DNA from 4 places in the Kitasatospora dryopteridis genome. Region 2 is predicted to be linked to each of the others. Evidence: riboswitches for the same ligand, from Rfam matches in the RefSeq annotation. Region 2 holds a riboswitch; each other region holds the start of a gene.
What was found. A riboswitch is a leader RNA that binds a small molecule or an ion and turns the genes downstream of it on or off. The one in region 2 is predicted to bind cyclic di-AMP.

Region 1 (5,026 bases), 600 kb from region 2:
GCAGACCCTGCACGCGATGGGCACCCGGGTGCTCAACAACCGCGCCGAGGTGGACGAGGTCCGCCTGGAGCTCCCCAACAAGCACCACTTCCTCGTCGACCTGGAGCCCTTCGGCCTCAAGAACGAGAACGAGGTGTACTACGCCGCCGACCGGATGTACGGCCTGATCGAGGGCACCGTGCACCGCGAGGGCGTCGTCCCGGTCATCCCCGTCGCCTGACGGCCGGGCCGGCGCACCCGCCCACGGGCCGGACGGCCGCCGCGGGGCACCTGTGCCTCCCCGCGGCGCCCGCACCCCGTCCGGCCCGGCCCGCCCGGCCCGCCCCGTCCGGCGGCCCGGGCGCACCACCCGCCGCACCACCCGCCGCTCCGCCCGCGGCGCCCCCTCAGCCCTCGCCCCCATAGGAGTTCACACCATGGCAGTCCAGCCCCCACCCGCCGACCAGCGGATCGTGATCGAGAACGTCGCCGTCGCGACGGTGGACGCGAACGACACCGAGTACGCCCGCGGCCACGTGGTGATCCTCGGCAACCGGATCGAGTCGGTGGGCGACGGCCCGGCCCCGCAGTGGCTGGACAACGTGGTGCGCCGGATCAACGGCGAGGGGCACCTGGTCACCCCCGGCCTGGTCAACACCCACCACCACTTCTACCAGTGGATCACCCGCGGCCTCGCCCAGGACAACATCCTCTTCGACTGGCTGGTCGCCCTCTACCCGACCTGGGCCCGGATCGACGACAAGCTGGTGCACGCGGCCACCCAGGGATCGGCCGCCGCCCTGCTCAAGTCCGGCTGCACCACCGCCTCCGACCACCACTACGTCTTCCCGCAGGGCGGCGGCGACATCCTCGGCGCCTCCATCGAGGGCGTGCAGGAGCTCGGCCTGCGCTTCACCGCGCTGCGCGGCTCCATGGACCGCAGCAAGAAGGACGGCGGCCTGCCGCCGGACCACGCGGTGGAGAGGACCGAGGACATCCTGATCGCCTCCGAGGCCGCCGTCGACACCTGGCACGACGCCTCCTTCGGCTCGATGCTGCACGTGGCACTCGCGCCCTGCTCCCCCTTCTCGGTCTCCACCGAACTCCTCAAGGAGTCCGCCGTGCTGGCGCGGCGCAAGGGCGTCCGGCTGCACACCCACGGCTCGGAGACGGCCGAGGAGGAGCAGTTCTGCAAGGAGCTGTTCGGCATGGGCCCGACCGACTACTTCGAGTCCACCGGCTGGCTCGGCGAGGACGTGTGGATGGCGCACTGCGTCCACATGAACGACTCCGACATCGCCAAGTTCGCCGAGACCGGCACCGGTGTCGCTCACTGCCCGTCCTCCAACGCCCGCCTGGCGGCCGGCATCGCCCGCGTCCCGGACATGCTGAAGGCCGGCGTGCCGGTCGGCCTGGGCGTGGACGGCACCGCCTCCAACGAGTCCGGCGAGCTCGGCACCGAGCTGCGCAACGCCCTGCTGATCAACCGCCTGCACGGCCGGCCGGACGCCCTGACCGCCCGTCAGTCGCTGCGCCTGGGCACCATGGGCGGCGCCCGGGTGCTCGGCCGGCAGAACGAGATCGGCTCGATCGAGCCCGGCAAGCTCGCCGACCTGGCCCTGTGGAAGATCGACGGCATCATGCACTCCTCGATCGCCGACCCGGTGGCCGCGCTCACCCTGGGCGCCCTGCCGCCGCTCGCCGTGCTCTTCGTCAACGGCAACGCGGTCGTCGAGAAGGGCGTGCTGACCACCGTCGACGAGGACCGGATCGCGCTGGCCTGCGCCCGCGCCGCGAAGGAGCTCGCCTCCCGCGTCTGATCCCAGGACTCCGGGCCGCGCCAGGGACGGTGCGCCACCCGGACTCCGCGGCCCCGGCCGGCCCGCAGCGGGCCGGGGCCGGCCGGAGCACGGCCCCCGGACCCACGGCGAGGGTCCGGGGGCTGCGGCGTGCCCGGATGTGATGGACCTGACACTGGCTGTCCGGCGCCTTGCCCTCCGGGAAGACACTGCTAACCTGCTCGGACGCCCGCGCCATGCGGGCCCCGTCCCGGGACCGCCGAGTCCCGTCCGCCCGGTGACGGCAATGCGAGATGCGACACGGACGGGAGCGGGGGAACCAGGTAAGTCGCCCTGGCCCCGCTTGCATGCTCGCGGACGGCCAGGGCTCGGGGTGAAGCCGCCCTCCGGCGGCCGGGCCACCTGACGGCCCGAATCCGACAGCTCACCTCGCAGGCGTCGTCGAGGAACAACTCCATGCCTGTTTCCGCCATCGCCCTCAAGGTGGGCGCGGTCGCCGGGCTCGGCCTGCTGGCCGTCCCCTTCCTGGGCAGCGCCGAGGCCGCCAACGTGCCCGAGGTGACCCAGGACCGGCTCGCGCCGGTCGCCATCGCCGCGGACACCGCGGCAGCCGCCTCCCTGTCCGTCCACTCCTCCGCCTGCTTCACCGCCCGGAGAATCGGCGTCGCCGTCCGCGACGCCGCCGGCAACAAGCTGGACTTCCCCGGTACCGCCCGCAACGTGCAGATCTGCCCCGACGGGGTCACCGTCACCACCGCCGCCCGCACCCTGCCGGCCGGCGTCTACACCGCCTTCGGCACCTGGCAGGACGGCAACCGGCGCTGGCACAACCTCCCGGTGCAGACGCTGGACGTCCGCAGCACCGGCACCCCGGCGCCGGCCCCGAGCCCGACCACGGCCCCGGTCGCGCCGAGCACCTCCCCCACGGCGAGCGCCACCTCGGCGCCCGCCACGCCGTCCGCGGCCCCGACCACGTCGGCCCCCAGCTTCACCGCCTCCCCGTCGGCGAGCTCCTCCCCCACCTCGACGGCCGGCGCGCCGACCTGGTCGGACGACTTCGACGGCGTGAACGTGCCGCTCGGCAGCTGGAAGGGCTGCTCCAACGGCTCGTCCATCACCGCCAGCCACTGCACCGGGCTGCCGGCCGCGGTGGACAGCAAGTGGTGGGCCTACCCGGACGGCTGGAAGGACACCAGCAAGAACGGCACCTACGCCCCGTCGAAGACGATGTCCATCGCCAACGGCCAGATGAACCTCCACCTCAACCGGGACGCCTCCGGCACCTGGGTCTCCGCGCCGGTGCCCAAGCTCCCGTCCGCCGGCGGTGACGGCGTCCAGTACGGGCGCTTCGAGGTGACCTGGAAGGCCACCTCGGCCGCCGGCTACAAGATGGCGTGGCTGCTCTGGCCGGACGACGGCATCTGGCCGCAGCACGGCGAGATCGACTTCCCCGAGGGCGACCTGAACGGCAAGATCGGTGCGTTCATGCACCGCGCCGACGCCACCTCGGGCAGCGACCAGGACGCCTTCTCCACCGGCGTCCCGACGGCCGGCGCGTGGCACACCTCGGCGGTCGACTGGCAGAAGGACGGCGTGACCTTCTACCTGGACGGCAAGGTGATCGGGCGCTCCACCGCGCGCATCCCCGGCAACGCGATGCACTGGGTGCTGCAGTCCGAGACGGCCCTCGGCGGCACCGTGCCCGCCGTGGGCTCCTCGGCGGACATCGCCATCGACTCGGTCAAGTTCTGGAAGGCCGGCTGACCTTCCTCGTCCGCCTGACCGGCGCCCTCCCCCCGGGGGCGCCGGTCAGGCGGTGCGGCCGAGCGTGGCGAGGTAGCCCCGCCAGCCGCCGTGGCCGGTGATCTCCCGGTGCACCCCGCGCTCGAGTTCGCCTCGGCGCAGCACCATGGACAGGCACGGGGTGCCGTCCTCCAGGGCGATCACGCCGAGCTCCAACTCCGGCGGCTCGCCGGGCAGGACGGTGTCGCGCAGGTGCTCCAGCGGGACGTCGTACAGCTCGCCCTCGATCGCCGAGCCGCTGCCGGGGTCGGGCAGCAGCCCGGGGCAGACGTCCCGGACGGAGAAGAAGCGGTGGCCGGGCGCGGTGCGCACCGGGCCGACCAGGTACTCGGCGACCAGCGGGTGGAACGGTCCGCCGGTCATGGCCTGGCCGTTGAAGAAGATGAGCGCCATGGGGAAGTGCCTCCGAAAACAGGCGTTCCGTACGGCTCCCGGTGCCGGGGCGGCGGGAGCCGTACGGAACGGTGAAATGTGGCGGGCGAGTTCGACGACCTGGAGGGGCGGCGGGACACCCGCGGGCGGATAGGTTGGGGTCAGTCGAGCAGGGGCAGCGCGGGCAGGGTGAGGAAGTCGACGAACTCCTCGGCCAGGGCGACCTGTTCGAAGAGCCTGGCGGCCTCGGCCCAGCGGCCCGCGGCGTAGGCGTCCGCGCCGAGTTCGGTGCGGAGCTCGGCGAGCTCCTCGGCCACGAGCCGGCGGACGAGCTCCGCGGTGGCCTTCTCACCGGTGTCGGAGAGCACGACGCCGTTGTTGATCCACTGCCAGATCTGCGAGCGGGAGATCTCGGCGGTGGCGGCGTCCTCCATCATGTTGAAGATGGCGACGGCGCCGAGGCCGCGCAGCCAGGCCTCGATGTAGCGGACGCCGACCTGGACGGCGTTGTGCAGGCCCGCACGGGTGCAGTGGCCGCCGGCGCCGGCGATGTCGAGCAGCTGGTCGGGGGTGACGGGCTCGGCGGGCGGCGGCGCGTCCTTCTGGTGCGGGCGGTCGCCGAGCACGGCGTCGAAGCTGGCGCGGGCCACCGGGACGAGGTCCGGGTGGGCGACCCAGGAGCCGTCGAAGCCGCCGGCCGCCTCGCGGTCCTTGTCGGCCTTGACCTTCTCGAAGGCGGCCGCGTTGACCTCCGGGTCCCTGCGGGAGGGGATGAACGCGGCCATGCCGCCGATCGCGTGGGCGCCGCGGCGGTGGCAGGTCTGCACCAGCAGGCGGGTGTAGGCGGCCATGAACGGCGAGGCCATGGTGACGCTGTTGCGGTCCGGCAGGATGTAGTGCTCGCCGGCGTCGCGGAAGTTCTTGACGATGGAGAAGAGGTAGTCCCAGCGGCCCGCGTTGAGGCCGGCCGCGTGGTCGCGCAGCTCGTAGAGGATCTCGTCCATCTCGAAGGCCGCGGTGATGGTCTCGATCAGCACGGTGGCGCGGATCGTGCCGTGCGGGATGCCGAGCTC
Region 2 (5,026 bases):
CCCCCAGCCTGGCGGCCGGGAGGTGCCCCCATGCTCCGTCGCTTCGCTCCCGTGCTCGCCCTCCTTGCCCGCCGACGGGCAGGAGGGGTCCACCCTTTCGGCGCCGGCGGGCCCTTCGGCTCGGGGCGGACGCCTCTGCCCGATCGTCACGTCTTGCTGTCGGGGGCATTGACGGCATGTCAGGTTCGCGCCTACGGTCTGGCCATGGATGCAGCCACTGTTCACTCATGTGAACACGGCCGAATCCAGGGGAGCCCTTCTCGCCCGTGCGGATCGACCGGGCCGGGCCCCCGTTCCGCCCGGAGTCCGGTCCGGCGCTCCCTGCACCGCCACACCCGCCGACCGCCGGGCGTCCCCCACCCGTCCGACCCGAGGGACTGATTGTCATGATCGCAACAGTGGGACGTTCTGCCCTGCGCCGCCGCGCGCTCGCCGCCGCCGTCGGGGCCGCCCTGGTGGCGGGCCTCTCCGCCACCGCCGCCGGGCAGGCCCGGGCCGCCACCTACGAGAGCTCGCCGTACGGCTTCGCCGCGGGCACCACCGGCGGCGCCGGCGGCAGCAGCACCACCGTCACCACCCTGTCCGCGCTGAAGTCCGCGGTGGCGGGCAGCGCGGCCAAGACCGTGTACATCTCCGGCACCATCTCGCTCAGCGGCCAGGTCGACGTCGGTTCCAACACCAGCGTCATCGGCGTCGGCGCGAACTCCGGCCTGACCGGCGGCGGTCTGCGGGTGAAGAACGCCACCAACGTCATCCTCCGCAACCTGAAGATCTCCAAGGCGGTGGGCACCGACGCCATCACCCTGCAGGCCTCCACCAAGGTGTGGGTGGACCACAACGACCTGTCCTCCGACCGCACCCACGGCAAGGACTACTACGACGGCCTGCTCGACATCACGCACGGCTCGGACAGCATCACGGCCTCCTGGAACAAGTTCCACGACCACTACAAGGTCAGCCTGGTCGGCCACTCCGACAGCAACGCCTCCGAGGACACCGGCAAGCTGCACGTGACCTACGGCCACAACTGGTTCGACAACGTCAACTCGCGCCTGCCCAGCGTCCGCTTCGGCACCGCGCACGTGTACAGCAACTACTTCACCAACGTCGGCGACAGTGCCGTCCACTCGCGGATGGGCGCCCAGGTGCTGGTGGAGCGCAACACCTTCGCCGGCAGCTTCGAGTCCGTCACCACCACCGGCGACAGCAAGACGGACGGCTACGCCAACCTGTTCCGCAACGACCTCGGCTCGACCACCACCGAGATCACCCGGACCGGCAGCTTCACCACCGCGCCCTACACCTACAACCCGACGGGTGCCGACACCGTGGCGTCCGTGGACACCGCGGGCGCCGGCACCGGCCGGATCTGAGCCGAAGCACGCGCAACGCGCCGACGGCCCCGGGCGGTTGCCCGGGGCCGTCGTGCGGCGTGCCTGCGAGGTTACTTGATCTTGAGGACCTGGCCGGGCTTGATGAGGTCCGGGTTCTCTCCGATGGTCGACTCGTTGCTGTCGTAGACCTGCTTCCAGCCGCCGAGCTTGTTCTTGTCGGAGATGTCGGACAGCGTGTCGCCGGCCGCCACGGTGTAGGTGGTCGCCTCCTTGGCGCCCTGGGAGTCCTGCGGCGCGGAGGTGGCCGCCGGGGCCTGGTCCGCGGTGGCGGGCGCGGCGGGGCCGGTGGCCGCGCCGGTGGGGTCGGTGACCGGCGGGACGCCGGTGACGGGCTGACCGGTCGTCGGGTCGGTCGTGGTCGGCGCCGTGGCCCCCGGGAGCGTGGTGCCGGGGGTGGTGCCCGGGGCCGGGGTGGTGGTGGCGTCAGGGGTGCCCGGCACGGTGCCGGTGGGCGGCAGCGCGGTGGTCGGGGCGGACGGGGTCGGCGGAGTGGCCGAATGCCCGTTGCCGGAGTTGTCGCCCTGGTCGTTCTGGGTGGCGCCCGGACCCGTCCAGTAGTCGTAGATCTCCTGGCTGGTGGTCCAATACCACTGGCCGCCGGCCTGGTACCAGTACACGCCGTTGGCGTCCCGGCCCTGCATGCCGGGGAAGACCGGGGCCGCACCGCGAGCCGTGGTGGTCGGCGCGGGCGTGGCCGTCTCCGTCGGCACGACGGTCTCGGGCTTGCCCTCGCCGGTCAGCCCCGCGGTGGTGGCGCACTTGCCCCAGACCTTGGCGCCGCTGTCGGCGAGCACCCGCTCCGCAACGGTGATCTGCTCGTCCTTGGTGGCGCGGTCCGGGGTGGAGGCGAACAGGTCGCCGCCGTAGGCGACCCAGGTGCGCAGGTCCAACTGGAGTCCGCCGTAGGTGCCGTCGCCGGTGGCCTTGGTCCAGTTGCCCGCCGTGGCGCACTGTGCGACCGCGTCCCAGGTGGTGACCGGGGCGGCGTGGGCGCCGGTGGCGGTGAGCAGCGGGATCGCCAGACCTGCACCTGCCACGCCGGCGGCTGCGACGGCGCGCTCGGTCTGGGTGGGGCGGCGGTGACGGCCGGAGCCGATGAAACCCATCGAGTTCCCTCTCCGCACGCCTGCGAGGTGAGCTGTCGGGTTCGGACCGGGGAGGTGGCCCGGCCGCGCGGACGCGGCTTCACCCCTAGCCGTGTGGGGGCGGCGTCGAAACGTGGGTCCCCCGTCCCTGCCCAGGGTCTGGTCGGTGACCCGTTCGACGCGGTGGGCAGGGTTCGGCGTGCCGCGCCTCGGGCGCCCGTGCTGTCGGGCTGAGGTGGAGATTAGAGGGATCGTCACCGCGATAACAAGCCAGCATCCTGAACATCACACAATCATCACGAGTGCTGAGATGCCGCAGGCGTGCATTTCGGCCACACGCCCCGTCATGCGAACGGCTGTCGACGGGGCGCCGACGGGTCGCCACGCAGGTCACGGGGGATGCCGACCCGGCCTGACGTGTCCGCGGCGGGCGGTCCCGGGCGAATTCCGTGGGAAATTCGGCGAAATTCCGCGCCGGAAATGCGGGCGGCCGCTTCCGTTGCCGTGTGCGGGGAATGGCGGTCCGTCGGCGGGCGGCCCCGGCGGGCCCGCCCCGCCGGGGTGATCACGGCACGAACGGAGGCCCGGAGGATCTTTGCGCCGCCGTTCGGGCGCGACGCGCGAACACCGGACCGGCACCGTTCGTGGCGGAACGGAAAGCGGTGGCATGCCCTCCGTTCCGGCCTCCCGGTCGGCCGGCCGTCAGCCCTCCGGCGGCCAGCACGCCAGCACCGCGGCCGCCTCCCCGTCCGTCAGCGGCCGGTGCCCCATCGCCACGTCGTTCCCGTCGAAGGACCATGACTCGGCCAGCAGCAGCACCGGCCGGTCGCCGTCCTCCCGCAGCACCGCCCACCACCCCAGGTCGCCCTGCGCCGACCACTCCACGTACCGGAAGCTCGTCCGAGCGACCCCGGCGCCCTCCGGCGGCAGCCAGTCCGTCACCGATCCCTCCGCCGACGGCGCCCACCGCTGCTGGGCCTCCGTCAGCCCGACCACCTCGTCCACCGAGACCTGCACCCAGGCCCCGCCCGGCCGGGCGTCCGCCACCGCCAGCGGCGTGCAGCGGACCATGGCGTGCGCGGGCAGCTCCTCCGGGCAGTCCGGCGCGCAGTTCGCCACCGTGGACGGCGGCGCGAACAGGCACCAGAACGGCCCCTCGGCGAGGAACGGGCCGTCCATCCCCACCATCCGCACCTCGCCCGCCACCGGGGCCCGCTCCGCGGGGGCGAACCCGTGGCCGCCGTACGGCGACGCGGTGCACCCGGGCGCCGCCCAGCGGGCCAGCGACGTTCCGGCGGCCCGCGCCCACCCGGGCGGAGGAGAGGGGGACCAGGGGCGGCGCGCCGCGCAGCCGCACCCCGCTGCGTCGACGGAAACGATGACGGTCATGACAGGCATGGTGGCAAACCGGCCCGCCGCCGCCCGCGGCCGGGTGCCGGCCGGCCGGGAGACGGCGGTCCGGGAGGCGGTGGGCCGGCGGTCGGCCGGTCGGCCCGTGTACCGGTCACCCGTGCGCGGGTCAGCTCGCGCTCCGGTCCGCCACGGGCCGGGGAGCCGCCGCGGGGCCGGCGCCGGCGGGCCGACCGCGCAGGCCGAGCGTCACGGCGACGGCCGCCAGCAGCACCGGCACCGCGACCACCCGCAGGCCGGCCGCCATCCCGGCGGTGAACTCGGCCGGGCCGTGCGCAGATCCGCCCCCGGCGTGCGAGGCGAGCACCGTGCCGACGACCGCGACGCCGAGCGCCGCGCCGAGCTCCCGGGCCGCGGTGTTCAGCCCGGCACCCAGCCCGGCCTGGTGGCCGGGGAGTTCGGACACCACGGTGTGGGTCAGACCCGGGGCGCACAGCCCCATGCCGGCCGACAGCACGAGCAGCCACAGCGCGTACACCGGGTACGGCGTGGCCGGGCCGGCCGTGGAGACGCCGAGCAGCCCGCCGCCGATCAGGGCCAGCCCGCCGCCGGCCACCAGGCGCACGCCGTGCCGGTCCTGCAACCGAGCGGCGAGCCGCGGCACCAGGGCCATGCCGACGGTCAGCGGCACGATCGCCAGCCCCGTCCGGGCCGGCGGGTAGCCCTTGGCGTACTGCAGGAACTGCGAGTTGACGAAGAACAGCGCGAACAGGCCGAAGAAGGACGCCGCCGTGCCCACGGCCGCCGCGCGCAGCCGGCGGGAGCGGAACACCCGGGGGTCGACCAGCGGCCGCCGCGCCCGCAGCCCGTGCCCGGTGAACAGCGCCAGCAGCACCGCCCCGGCCGCGAACCCGGTGAGTACCGGCGCCGACCACCAGCCGTGCGAGGGGCCCTCGATGATGCCGTACAGCACGGCGCCGGTGCCGCCGATCAGCAGCACGGAGCCCGCCGGGTCGGCGGAGGACGGGTGGCGGGGCAGGTCGGGGACGGTGCGGAGCACGGCCGCCGCCAGTACGGCCGCCAGCGGTGCCATCGCCCAGAACAGCGCCTGCCACGGCAGGTACTGGGCGGTCAGGCCGCCGCCGACGTTCCCGGCCAGGCCGCCGAGGCCGACCGCGAGCGTCCAGGAGGCGACGG
Region 3 (5,026 bases), 2.3 Mb from region 2:
CGGAGACGTCCCGAACCGACCAGCCCGAACTCTTCACCTGGGAGTTCGCCGCCGACCCGTACCCCGCCTACGCCTGGCTGCGCGAGCACGCGCCGGTGCACCGCACCACGCTGCCCAGCGGAGTGGAGGCCTGGCTGGTGACCCGGTACGCGGACGCCCGGCAGGCCCTCGCGGACAGCAGGCTGTCGAAGAACCCGGTGCACCACAGCGAGCAGGCGCACCGCTCCGGCCGGGTCGGCATCCCGGGTGAGCGGCAGGCCGACCTGATGACGCACCTGCTGAACATCGACCCGCCGGACCACACCCGGCTGCGCCGGCTGGTGTCCAAGGCGTTCACCCCGCGGCGGGTCGCGGAGTTCGAGCCGCGGGTGCAGCAGCTCACCGACCGGCTGATCGACTCCTTCGCCGGGCGCGGCACCGCCGACCTGATCCACGAGTTCGCCTTCCCGCTGCCGATCTACGCGATCTGCGACCTGCTGGGCGTGCCGCCCGAGGACCAGGACGACTTCCGGGACTGGGCCGGAATGATGATCCGACACCACGGAGGGCAGCGCGGCGGCGTCGGCCGGGCCGTGAAGCGGATGCGCGGCTACCTAGCGGAGCTGATCCACCGCAAGCGGGCCGACCCCGGCGACGACCTGATCTCCGGGCTGATCAGGGCCAGCGACCACGGCGAGCACCTGACCGAGAACGAGGCCGCGGCGATGGCCTTCATCCTGCTGTTCGCCGGCTTCGAGACCACCGTCAACCTGATCGGCAACGGCCTGTACGCGCTGCTGCGCAACCCCGGCCAGCGGGCGCTGCTCCAGGAGTCGCTGGCCCGCGGCGAGAGCGGCCTGCTGGAGACCGGGATCGAGGAGCTGCTCCGCTACGACGGGCCGGTGGAGCTGGCCACCTGGCGGTTCGCGACCCGGCCGCTGGCGATCGGCGGGGTGGAGATCCCGGTCGGCGACCCGGTGCTGGTCGTGCTGGCGGCGGCCGACCGCGACCCGGCCAGGTTCGCCGACGAGAACACCCTGGACCTCGCCCGCACCGACAACCCGCACCTGGGCTTCGGCCACGGCATCCACTACTGCATCGGTGCGCCGTTGGCCCGGCTGGAGGGCCGGGCGGCGCTGGCGACGCTGCTGACCAGGCTGCCCGACCTCGCGCTGGCCGCCGACCCGGCCGACCTGCGCTGGCGCGGCGGCCTCATCATGCGGGGGCTGCGCGAGCTGCCGGTCGCCTTCACCCCGAAGGCGGACGTTCCACCGCCGCCCGGGCGGGACGACACCGCCTGACGGTGTGTCGTGTCGCCGCCGGGAGACCGGGACTGAACACTCATCAATCAGGACAAACCAGTATCGTTCGTGGGCGATAATCAGTTCGCCGTAATTCTTGCGTGATATGAGCGATATGAGCTTGTGATCGGTCGTCGGCTCTGCCTACTCTCCGGATCAGTCCGCAGCAGCGGACCCCGGCTGCGGAAACGCCGAATCCTGTCCGCCGCATCCCGGGCCTGACGACCGAAGACGAAGGACAGGGGCGGGGGAACCACGTTCGTCGCCGTCCCCACGGCTAGGGGTGAAGCCGCGTCAGCAGGACCCCTCCTGCGGCCGCGGCCGGGCCAAGCCTCCCGGTCCGAACCCGACAGCTCACCTCGCAGGCGTTCGGAGAGGGACAACCCATGCTCTTCACCGGACCTGGCCGCCACCGCCGCAGGACCTCCGCCGAGAAGGCGGTCGCCGTCGCGGGTGTCGCCGGTGTCGGCCTCGCCATGCCGCTGCTCACCGCGGCGGGCGCGCATGCCGCCCCCGTCTCGATCTGGGACAAGGTCGCCCAGTGCGAGAGCGGCGGGAACTGGAAGATCAACACCGGCAACGGCTACTACGGCGGGCTGCAGTTCAGCGCACGCACCTGGAAGGGGTTCGGCGGCGCCCGGTACGCGCCGCTCGCCCACCAGGCGAGCAAGAGCCAGCAGATCGCCGTCGCCGAGAAGGTGCTGGCCTCCCAGGGGCCCAATGCGTGGCCGGTCTGTTCCAAACGCGCCGGCCTGACCCGCGCCTCCGCCTCGAGTACCGGGGCGGCCGGCACCGCCCAGTCCGGCACCGCCCAGTCCGGTAGCGGGCAGTCCGGCAGCGGGCAGCGCTCGGGCTCGCCGCGGTTCCCCGGCCACGGCGGGTGGGACGCGTCCGGCGGCGTGTACTGGTACCAGAAGGACGACCGCTGGTACTGGACGGCGCACCGCGAGATCTACGAGCGGTACCTGCCGCCGACCCCGGCCGGGCCGGCCGGCGGCGACGACGGGGACGCCGCGGCGGAGGACTCCGGGCGGACGCTCCAGGCCGTCCCCGTCCCCGCGGTCGGCCGCGCGACGTACACCGTGCAGCCCGGCGACACGCTCTCCGGCATCGCCGCCGACCGCGGCCAGGCCGGCGGCTGGGAGCAGCTGTACGCGAACAACAGGGAGGTCGTCGGCGCCGACCCCGACCTGATCCTGCCCGGCCAGCAGCTGCAGCTGGACTGACGGACCGGCACTGTACGAACGGCCCGTCCGCCCGCGGGGCGGCACCCGGGGGCGGACGGCCGGTTTTGTGGTCCTTCAGGTGAACTACCGGCGAGTAGCCAGGTCACACGGTGAGACAGGGCCATGCGCGGCGTGGCCCCGTGGGCCCGTGCGGTTAGGCTCTGGTCGTAACGACCCTCATCCGCTTCCGCTAGGAGATGCCTCGTGCCGTCCATTGATGTCGTCGTAGCCCGCGAAATCCTCGACTCCCGCGGTAACCCCACGGTCGAGGTCGAGGTCGGCCTCGACGACGGCAGCACCGGTCGTGCCGCTGTCCCGTCCGGTGCCTCCACCGGTGCCTTCGAGGCCCTGGAGCTTCGCGACGGCGACAAGAACCGCTACTTCGGCAAGGGCGTGGAGAAGGCCGTCCTCGCCGTCATCGAGCAGATCGGCCCGGAGCTGGTCGGCTACGACGCCACCGAGCAGCGCCTGATCGACCAGGCCATGCTCGACCTGGACGCCACCCCCGACAAGTCCTCGCTCGGCGCCAACGCCATCCTCGGCGTCTCCCTCGCCGTGGCGCACGCCGCCTCCGAGGCCAGCGACCTGCCGCTGTTCCGCTACCTGGGCGGCCCCAACGCGCACGTCCTGCCGGTGCCGATGATGAACATCCTCAACGGCGGCTCGCACGCGGACTCCAACGTCGACATCCAGGAGTTCATGATCGCCCCGATCGGCGCGGAGTCCTTCTCCGAGGCCGTCCGCTGGGGCGTCGAGGTCTACCACACCCTCAAGGGCGTGCTGAAGGAGCGCGGCCTGTCCACCGGCCTCGGCGACGAGGGCGGCTTCGCGCCGAACCTGGACTCCAACCGCGAGGCCCTCGACCTGATCGTCGAGGCCATCAAGAAGGCCGGTTACACCCCGGGCAAGGACGTCGCGCTCGCCCTGGACGTCGCGTCCTCCGAGTTCCACAACGACGGCGCCTACACCTTCGAGGGCAAGGCGATCTCCTCCGCCGAGCTCATCGACTACTACGCCGAGCTGGTCGCCGCGTACCCGCTGGTCTCCATCGAGGACCCGCTGGACGAGTCGGACTGGGACGGCTGGAAGGCCATGACCGACAAGCTGGGCGACAAGGTCCAGCTGGTCGGCGACGACCTGTTCGTCACCAACCCGGAGCGCCTGCGCCGCGGCATCGAGACCGGCACCGCCAACGCGCTGCTGGTGAAGGTCAACCAGATCGGCTCGCTCACCGAGACCCTGGACGCCGTCGAGCTGGCCCAGCGCAACGGCTACCGCTGCATGATGTCGCACCGCTCCGGCGAGACCGAGGACGTCACCATCGCCGACCTCGCCGTCGCCACCAACTGCGGCCAGATCAAGACCGGCGCCCCGGCCCGCTCCGAGCGCGTCGCCAAGTACAACCAGCTGCTGCGCATCGAGGAGATCCTCGACGACGCCGCCGAGTACGCGGGCCGCGGCGCGTTCCCGCGGTTCAAGTTCGAAGGCTGACACCCCGCGGCTGACACACGGCCGCTGGACCGGTGCCCCGGCAACCACCCCGTAGGGTGGGGGCCGGGGCACCGGCGTGAGCAGGAGGGGTACGAGCGATGTGGAAGATCCCGGGACTGGCGGGGCGACCGCGCTTCACCAGCCGCGCGACCGTGCTCGTGCTCGTCCTGTGCTCGCTGGTGGCGATACTCGCCTACCCCGCAAGGCAGTTCCTGACGCAGCGCTCGGAGATCGCCGACCAGCGGGCGAGGGCGGAGCACGCCCGGCAGCAGGTCGACGAACTCCGCCGGGCGAAGGCCCGCTGGCAGGACCCGGAGTACGTGAAGGCGCAGGCCCGCGAGCGGCTGCACTTCGCGATGCCCGGTGAGACCCCGTTCGTCTCGGTCGACCCGTCGGCCACCGCCGGGCCGGCCTCCGCCGACGCCCTGCCCACCGGCCCGGTCAGGGCCGCCAAGCCCTGGTACACCACCGTCCTCGACTCGGTCGACCTGGCCGACTCGACCACCGCCCCTCACGAAGACAGCACCCCATGACTTCTGAACAGCACCCCGGCACCCCCTCCGGCCCCGCCGTGCCGGACGCCGACGTCGCCGCCATCGCCGCCCAGCTCGGCCGGGTCCCGCGAGGGCTGCGCGGCGTGGCCCACCGCTGCCCCTGCGGCAACCCCGACGTGGTCGAGACGGCCCCCCGGCTGCCCGACGGCACGCCGTTCCCCACGCTCTACTACCTGACCTGCCCCAAGGCCGCCTCGCTGATCGGCACCCTGGAGGCCGACGGTGTGATGAAGGATCAGAGCGCCCGGCTCGCCGAGGATCCGGAGCTCGCCGCCGCCTACCGCGCGGCCCACGAGGACTACATCGCCCGCCGCGACGCCATCGAGGTGCTGGAGGGCTTCCCGAGCGCCGGCGGCATGCCGGACCGGGTGAAGTGCCTGCACGTCCTGGTCGGCCACTCGCTGGCCGCCGGACCGGGCGTCAACCCGCTCGGCGACGAGGCGCTCGGCATGCTGGAGGACTGGTGGGCCAAGGG
Region 4 (5,026 bases), 4.3 Mb from region 2:
CGACCCCGCTCCACCCCAACTCCCGCTCACGTCGAAAACCTGAACTCGCTGTCCGGTAGGGATCACCCTGGAGGTGATCATTCGGGGATAAGTTCCTCGGTCTCCTCGTCGCTGGACAGGCGCGGAGCACCGGCGACCAGCAGGTCACCACCGCGGACGTTGCGAGGCGTGAGCGTGAAGGACACGCGATGCGTACGCCCCCGGGACACCCCAGCCTCGGTCTCCGCGCCAACGGCCCACAGCTTGAACCCGGCCTTCGCCTTCGCGTCCGCCCGTACCTCGACCTCGAACTCCATCTCCACCGGACCCACCGCGAACACCACGTCCGGATGGCTTCCACCCACGGCTGCCGCAGCGATGAGCTCGTCCCGCACGGCCGCCACCGCATCCACCAGAAGAATATCCACTGCACCCATCCCGATCCGACGTCCCGTCATGAATGCGACCACCGTAGAACCACCCACCCGCATCATGCAGCCAAATCCGAGCTCCACAGATGGCTCTTATGAGGGCGAGGCCCCGCCATTAGTCTTCCGGACTGAAGGCCCTTCCCGGCATGATCCGGACCAACGACGGACCAAACTGGGCCGAAGATCGAGAGTGACATGGTCAGAGCGTGTTTGGTCAGCGGCCTGTAAATCTGCTGGTTCTCCCGGCCGAGGCCGTAGACCATGGCCGGCATGATGCTCGCGGGGCCGCGGATCACCGCGCCAAGGATGCTGTTGCTCAACCGGGTCGACTTCGAGCCGGGCTGCTACGTCTTCACGCTGGATCAGCCGCTCTTCCTGATGCCGGGTGATCAGGTGTGCGCCGAGGCGCGCTCTGTAGCCGTTCTACGGGCCTCAGGGGCGGTCGAGCGGCCGTCGGGCGACTGGGCCACCGAGCGGTGGGCGTACAAGCTGCTGTGAGCCGCACCGTGCCCCTTGCGTGCCCGTTCGGCCAGGCCTCGGCGGGGAATCCCGGGGAACAACGGCGAGGCGCCCCGCTCCCCCGCAGGTCAGCGAGTCGCCAGCTCAGCCCACATCCAGTGCCGTCGTCTTCCAAACTGGCCACGCGGGTTCGATTCCCGTCGCCCGCTCCAACACGAAGGCCCCAGCTCAGCGACCTGATCGCAGAGCTGGGGCCTTCGTCGTCTGAGGGAATTTCAGGCCGCCACGCCCGTTCCGTGCCCGTGGACGGCCTCGCTCACCAGTCCACGGACCGCCCGCACGATCGACCGCTCGTGCTCTGTTCTGCGTCACGGAAGTGGAGACCGCCGACTCCCACCCCGGCGCACGCCCTCTGCCGAGCCCCGGCCGGGGGGGTTGCGGCGCGGCGCCACGCCCGTGGGCCCTGCGAACACCACCCCGTTTCCCCTCCGGGGCGACCGAGCGGTGGTTGTTCAGGCTGTTGCGAGGCCCTCTGTGTCCGCACGTTCGCAGTCCGCCGGTCGTGCTGTTGCCCGCCCATTCGGCCGGGGAGAGCCTGGAAGGTGAGGCGAACATCGGCGGCGGCCCCCGTCCCCGGGCGCTGGCCGTGTGCCGGCGGAACGGGGTGGTTCCGATGGGAACAGGGCAGCAGACGAACGTACCGGGCGGCGGTCAGCGGTGGCGGTTACCCCACTGGCGGTTCTTCACCTGGGTGATCCTTCTCTTCAACCTGGTCATGCTGATCTGGCTGGTTTCCGGTGTGGCCTCGACCGCCCGGGACTGCGACGGCCTGGTGGGCAACGCCCTGACGGACTGCGAGGCGAGCAACGTCGGGACCGGCATCGGTGCGACGCTGATCGTCGTGCTCTGGGCCATGGGTGACGTGATCCTCGGCGTGCTGTGGCTGGTCACCGACCGGCGGGGGCGGCGGGACTGCCCGGTCTGCGGGAACGGTGTCCGGCGCGGCGTACTGGTCTGTGGGAGTTGCGGATACGACTTCCGCGCCGCGGCCGCGCAGCCGCAGGCCGGCGGAGAACGGCCGAGGCCCGGCCCCGGGATCGGTTGATCCCCGGGTCGGGCCTTCGGGTGTGGTGCCGTGCGGCGGTGTGCGTCAGACGCGGACGCCGTGGGCCGCGAGGTACGCGACCGGGTCGATGTCGGAGCCGTACGACGGGGTGGTGCGGATCTCGAAGTGCAGGTGCGGGCCGGTGACGTTGCCGGTGGCACCGGAGAGGCCGATGACCTGGCCGGCGGTGACGGTCTGGCCGACCGATACCTTCAGCGCCGAGAAGTGGGCGTACTGGGAGTACTTGCCGTCGGCGTGCTTGATGACGACGTTGTTGCCGTAGGCGCCGCCCCAGCCGGCCTCGACGACGGTGCCGCCGGCGATGGCGTGGATGGAGGTGCCGGTGCTGACGGCGAAGTCGACGCCGGTGTGGTAACCGCTGGACCAGTTGGAACCGGCCTTGTGGTACGGGGTGCCCAGGCCGGAGGAGACCGGGGCGACGTAGCCGGAGGCGGCCGCGGCCGGCTTGGCGGCCTCGGTCTTCGGGGCGGCGGCGGGCTTCGGGGCAGCCGGCTTGGCGGCCTCGGTCTTGGGGGCGGCCGGCTTCGGGGCGGCCTGGACCGGGGTGCGCTTCTCGGAGCGGGAGGCGGCGGCGGTGTCGGCCTTCTTCGCCTCGGCCTGCGGCGCAGCAGCCTTCGGCGCAGCGGCCTTGGGAGCAGCAGCCTTGGGAGCAGCGGCCTGCGGCGCGGCGGCCTGCACGGCGGCGCCGCCGACGGCCAGCTTCTGGCCCGGGAAGATCAGGTTCGGGTTGCCGCCGATGACCTGGCGGTTGTCCTGGTACAGCTTCTTCCAGCCGCCGTCGACGTGCTGCGCGTTGGCGATCTTGGAAAGGGTGTCGCCGCGGACGACCTTGTAGGTGGTGTCGGCGGCCGGAGCGGCAGCGGGAGCCTGCGCGGGCGCGGCGGCCTGGGCGGCGGCCGGCGCAGCAGCCTGGGCGGCGGCCGGGGCCGCGGCGGGGGCGCTGTGGGCGCTGGCGGCGGTGGCGGGGATGGCGATGGCGGCGGCGGCCACACCGGTGGCGACGGCGACGCGGGACAGACGGGTGCCCAGAACGGACATGGAGTTGTTCCTCTCCGACGCCTGCGAGGTGAGCTGTCGGGTTCGGGCGGGGAGTTCGCCCGGTCGCGAAAAGGCGCGACTTCACCCCAAGCCGTCCCGGATTGCCCGGTGCGGCGACTTACCTTGGGTCCCCCGCTCCTGCCGTGCACGGAATGGTGCGTGACCCCGGGCGGCGGCAGGACTCGGCGTTCCGCCCGGTGGCCCGCCCAGCCGGTGGCCGGGCAGGACTCGAGGAAAACCCGATGGGCGCCTCGGAGGCAAGCGTCTCGGCCTCACGGACCGTCGACGGCCGCCCGGAGGGTCACTCTCCGCCCGCGAGTGGTGGGCGGAGCGCAGTCGATGCAGTGACCGTACGTGTCCGGATCATCAGCAGTCCGGCAAATCGGACACCCCGTGTGCGCGGCCGGTCGCGGCCGGGCACGGATCATGGCCCACCCGGTGACGCTGGTCACGCGGGCCCCTCTGCAGGCCGTCGGCCCGGGCCGATAACCTCGCTCGCGATCGGTGTTCGAGCCCCTTTTCGAGCGAGGAGTCGCGGGTGCGGCCGCAGTCCCGGCTGGACGTGATCCAGCGCAGCGTGGTGCGCGAGATGGCCGCCCGGTACGGGCAGCGGTTCACGGTCGAGGGCAGCGTGGTGCGCGGCCCGGGGACGACGGCGGTGGCGGTCCGCGAGCATCCGGGAGAGGGCGGTGCGGCCGGCCATGTGGACCTGGGCTTCGTGCTGAACCTGGGGCAGGCGGACGGCCCGGTGGTGTGGGACTGCACGGCGGGCCTGGGCCGCACCGAGGAGGAGCGGCTCGACAGCGCGGTACGGATGTGGGCGACCACCACGGCCGCGGCCGTGGTGGAGCTGCAGGACGGGCGCGGCGAGCACGCCGACCGCTGCCGCCCGGCGGAGCTCCCGGGATGGCAGGCGGTGCAGGGTCCGGCTGCGGTCTTCGGTTTCGGCAGCGACCTGCTGGCGGAGTGGCTTGCGGACCACCAGGTGCTGCCGGCGCTCGCCGGGGCCCTGGCGCTGTCGGCGGGCACCGGTGTGACCGGGGTGAAGCTGTTCCTCGGCGGCCGGGCCGGGGAGGACGTCGCCGAGGTGCGGATCAACGGCACCGTGTCGGAGCAGGCCTCGGCCGCGCTGCGCGGCCTCGACTGGCCGCGCGGCGAACGGCTGTGCTGGGCAAGGCTGTTCGTCCTGCTGGTGCCGGACGGCGCGGCGGCGGCGCAGGCCGCTCCGGCCGCCGCCGAGGTGCCGCCGGCCGCCGCGCCGGCCGTGCGGCGCGGGCTGCTGGCGCGCTGGCGGCGGGCCGGGGTCGGGCAGTAGGGCGGGTCAGCTCGCCACGGACGAGATGGTCTTCGCCAGCTGGTTGAGGAAGTCCTGGATCGGCCGGGCCGCCGTGGACTGGCTCACCATGAAGCCGAAGAGCGCTGCGACGATCGCGTGGCTGGTCTTCAGCTGCTTGTTGCGGATGAAGATCACGACGATGACGCCGAACAGGAACAACGCGGAGACGGAGAAGGCCACCCGGACTCACTTCCTCAATCTGTGGCGGGGGTTCGTGCTGGAACCCCGTGTCGAAACCGGACCGCGGCCTGCGCCGACCGTCCCTGGCACGAGTCGACCGATCCCGCCGTCGTGGAGGTGCCCGTGGCGCCGATACCGCCTGCTGTCTGCCGCACCTGCCGCCCCCAATCCCCCGAGCATCGACCAGCCCACCCGGACTCAGTGTGGTCGTTCGTGCTGCCTGCGTAAAGGACTAGCCGGGAGCCCGGGGCGAAGATCCTGCCATGTGAGACGAATTTCCGCCGACCGAGACGATAGCCCATGCCTTCTGACGAACCGTCGGCGGGGCCGGGTGTCAACACGCCGGAATGGCCAATCGGCAGGCCCGTGGCCTGTGTTCCACCGGGTGGTCCGGCTGTGAGGATTGGCCGAAGATCACTCCCCAGGGGTTGACAGACGCTACTGGCGCCACACCAGCAGCACGGCGCGATCGTCGTT

Region 1: another riboswitch for cyclic di-AMP. It lies ahead of ACQ614_RS28705 (family 16 glycosylhydrolase); the one in region 2 lies ahead of ACQ614_RS31565 (LysM peptidoglycan-binding domain-containing protein).
Region 3: another riboswitch for cyclic di-AMP. It lies ahead of ACQ614_RS21425 (transglycosylase family protein); the one in region 2 lies ahead of ACQ614_RS31565 (LysM peptidoglycan-binding domain-containing protein).
Region 4: another riboswitch for cyclic di-AMP. It lies ahead of ACQ614_RS12375 (M23 family metallopeptidase); the one in region 2 lies ahead of ACQ614_RS31565 (LysM peptidoglycan-binding domain-containing protein).

What each region holds. Positions count from the first base shown of each region.
Region 1 covers NZ_CP192749.1:6,370,137-6,375,162, reverse strand. Annotated here, with positions in the region: gene pucL (factor-independent urate hydroxylase) at 1-220, shown strand, start outside; gene ACQ614_RS28710 (8-oxoguanine deaminase) at 417-1,799, shown strand; cyclic di-AMP (ydaO/yuaA leader) riboswitch at 2,056-2,231, shown strand; gene ACQ614_RS28705 (family 16 glycosylhydrolase) at 2,235-3,542, shown strand; gene ACQ614_RS28700 (allophanate hydrolase-related protein) at 3,588-3,974, opposite strand; gene aceB (malate synthase A) at 4,115-5,026, opposite strand, start outside.
Region 2 covers NZ_CP192749.1:6,969,417-6,974,442, forward strand. Annotated here, with positions in the region: gene ACQ614_RS31560 (pectate lyase family protein) at 387-1,373, shown strand; gene ACQ614_RS31565 (LysM peptidoglycan-binding domain-containing protein) at 1,445-2,500, opposite strand; cyclic di-AMP (ydaO/yuaA leader) riboswitch at 2,502-2,654, opposite strand; gene ACQ614_RS31570 (hypothetical protein) at 3,182-3,868, opposite strand; gene ACQ614_RS31575 (MFS transporter) at 3,999-5,026, opposite strand, start outside.
Region 3 covers NZ_CP192749.1:4,699,697-4,704,722, forward strand. Annotated here, with positions in the region: gene ACQ614_RS21420 (cytochrome P450 family protein) at 1-1,280, shown strand, start outside; cyclic di-AMP (ydaO/yuaA leader) riboswitch at 1,474-1,662, shown strand; gene ACQ614_RS21425 (transglycosylase family protein) at 1,667-2,506, shown strand; gene eno (phosphopyruvate hydratase) at 2,711-3,997, shown strand; gene ACQ614_RS21435 (FtsB family cell division protein) at 4,096-4,530, shown strand; gene ACQ614_RS21440 (DUF501 domain-containing protein) at 4,527-5,026, shown strand, end outside.
Region 4 covers NZ_CP192749.1:2,714,942-2,719,967, forward strand. Annotated here, with positions in the region: gene ACQ614_RS12360 (trypco2 family protein) at 78-494, opposite strand; gene ACQ614_RS12365 (hypothetical protein) at 672-908, shown strand; gene ACQ614_RS12370 (hypothetical protein) at 1,432-1,974, shown strand; gene ACQ614_RS12375 (M23 family metallopeptidase) at 2,020-3,033, opposite strand; cyclic di-AMP (ydaO/yuaA leader) riboswitch at 3,037-3,201, opposite strand; gene ACQ614_RS12380 (DUF6348 family protein) at 3,572-4,348, shown strand; gene ACQ614_RS12385 (hypothetical protein) at 4,355-4,549, opposite strand; gene ACQ614_RS12390 (PP2C family protein-serine/threonine phosphatase) at 4,988-5,026, opposite strand, start outside.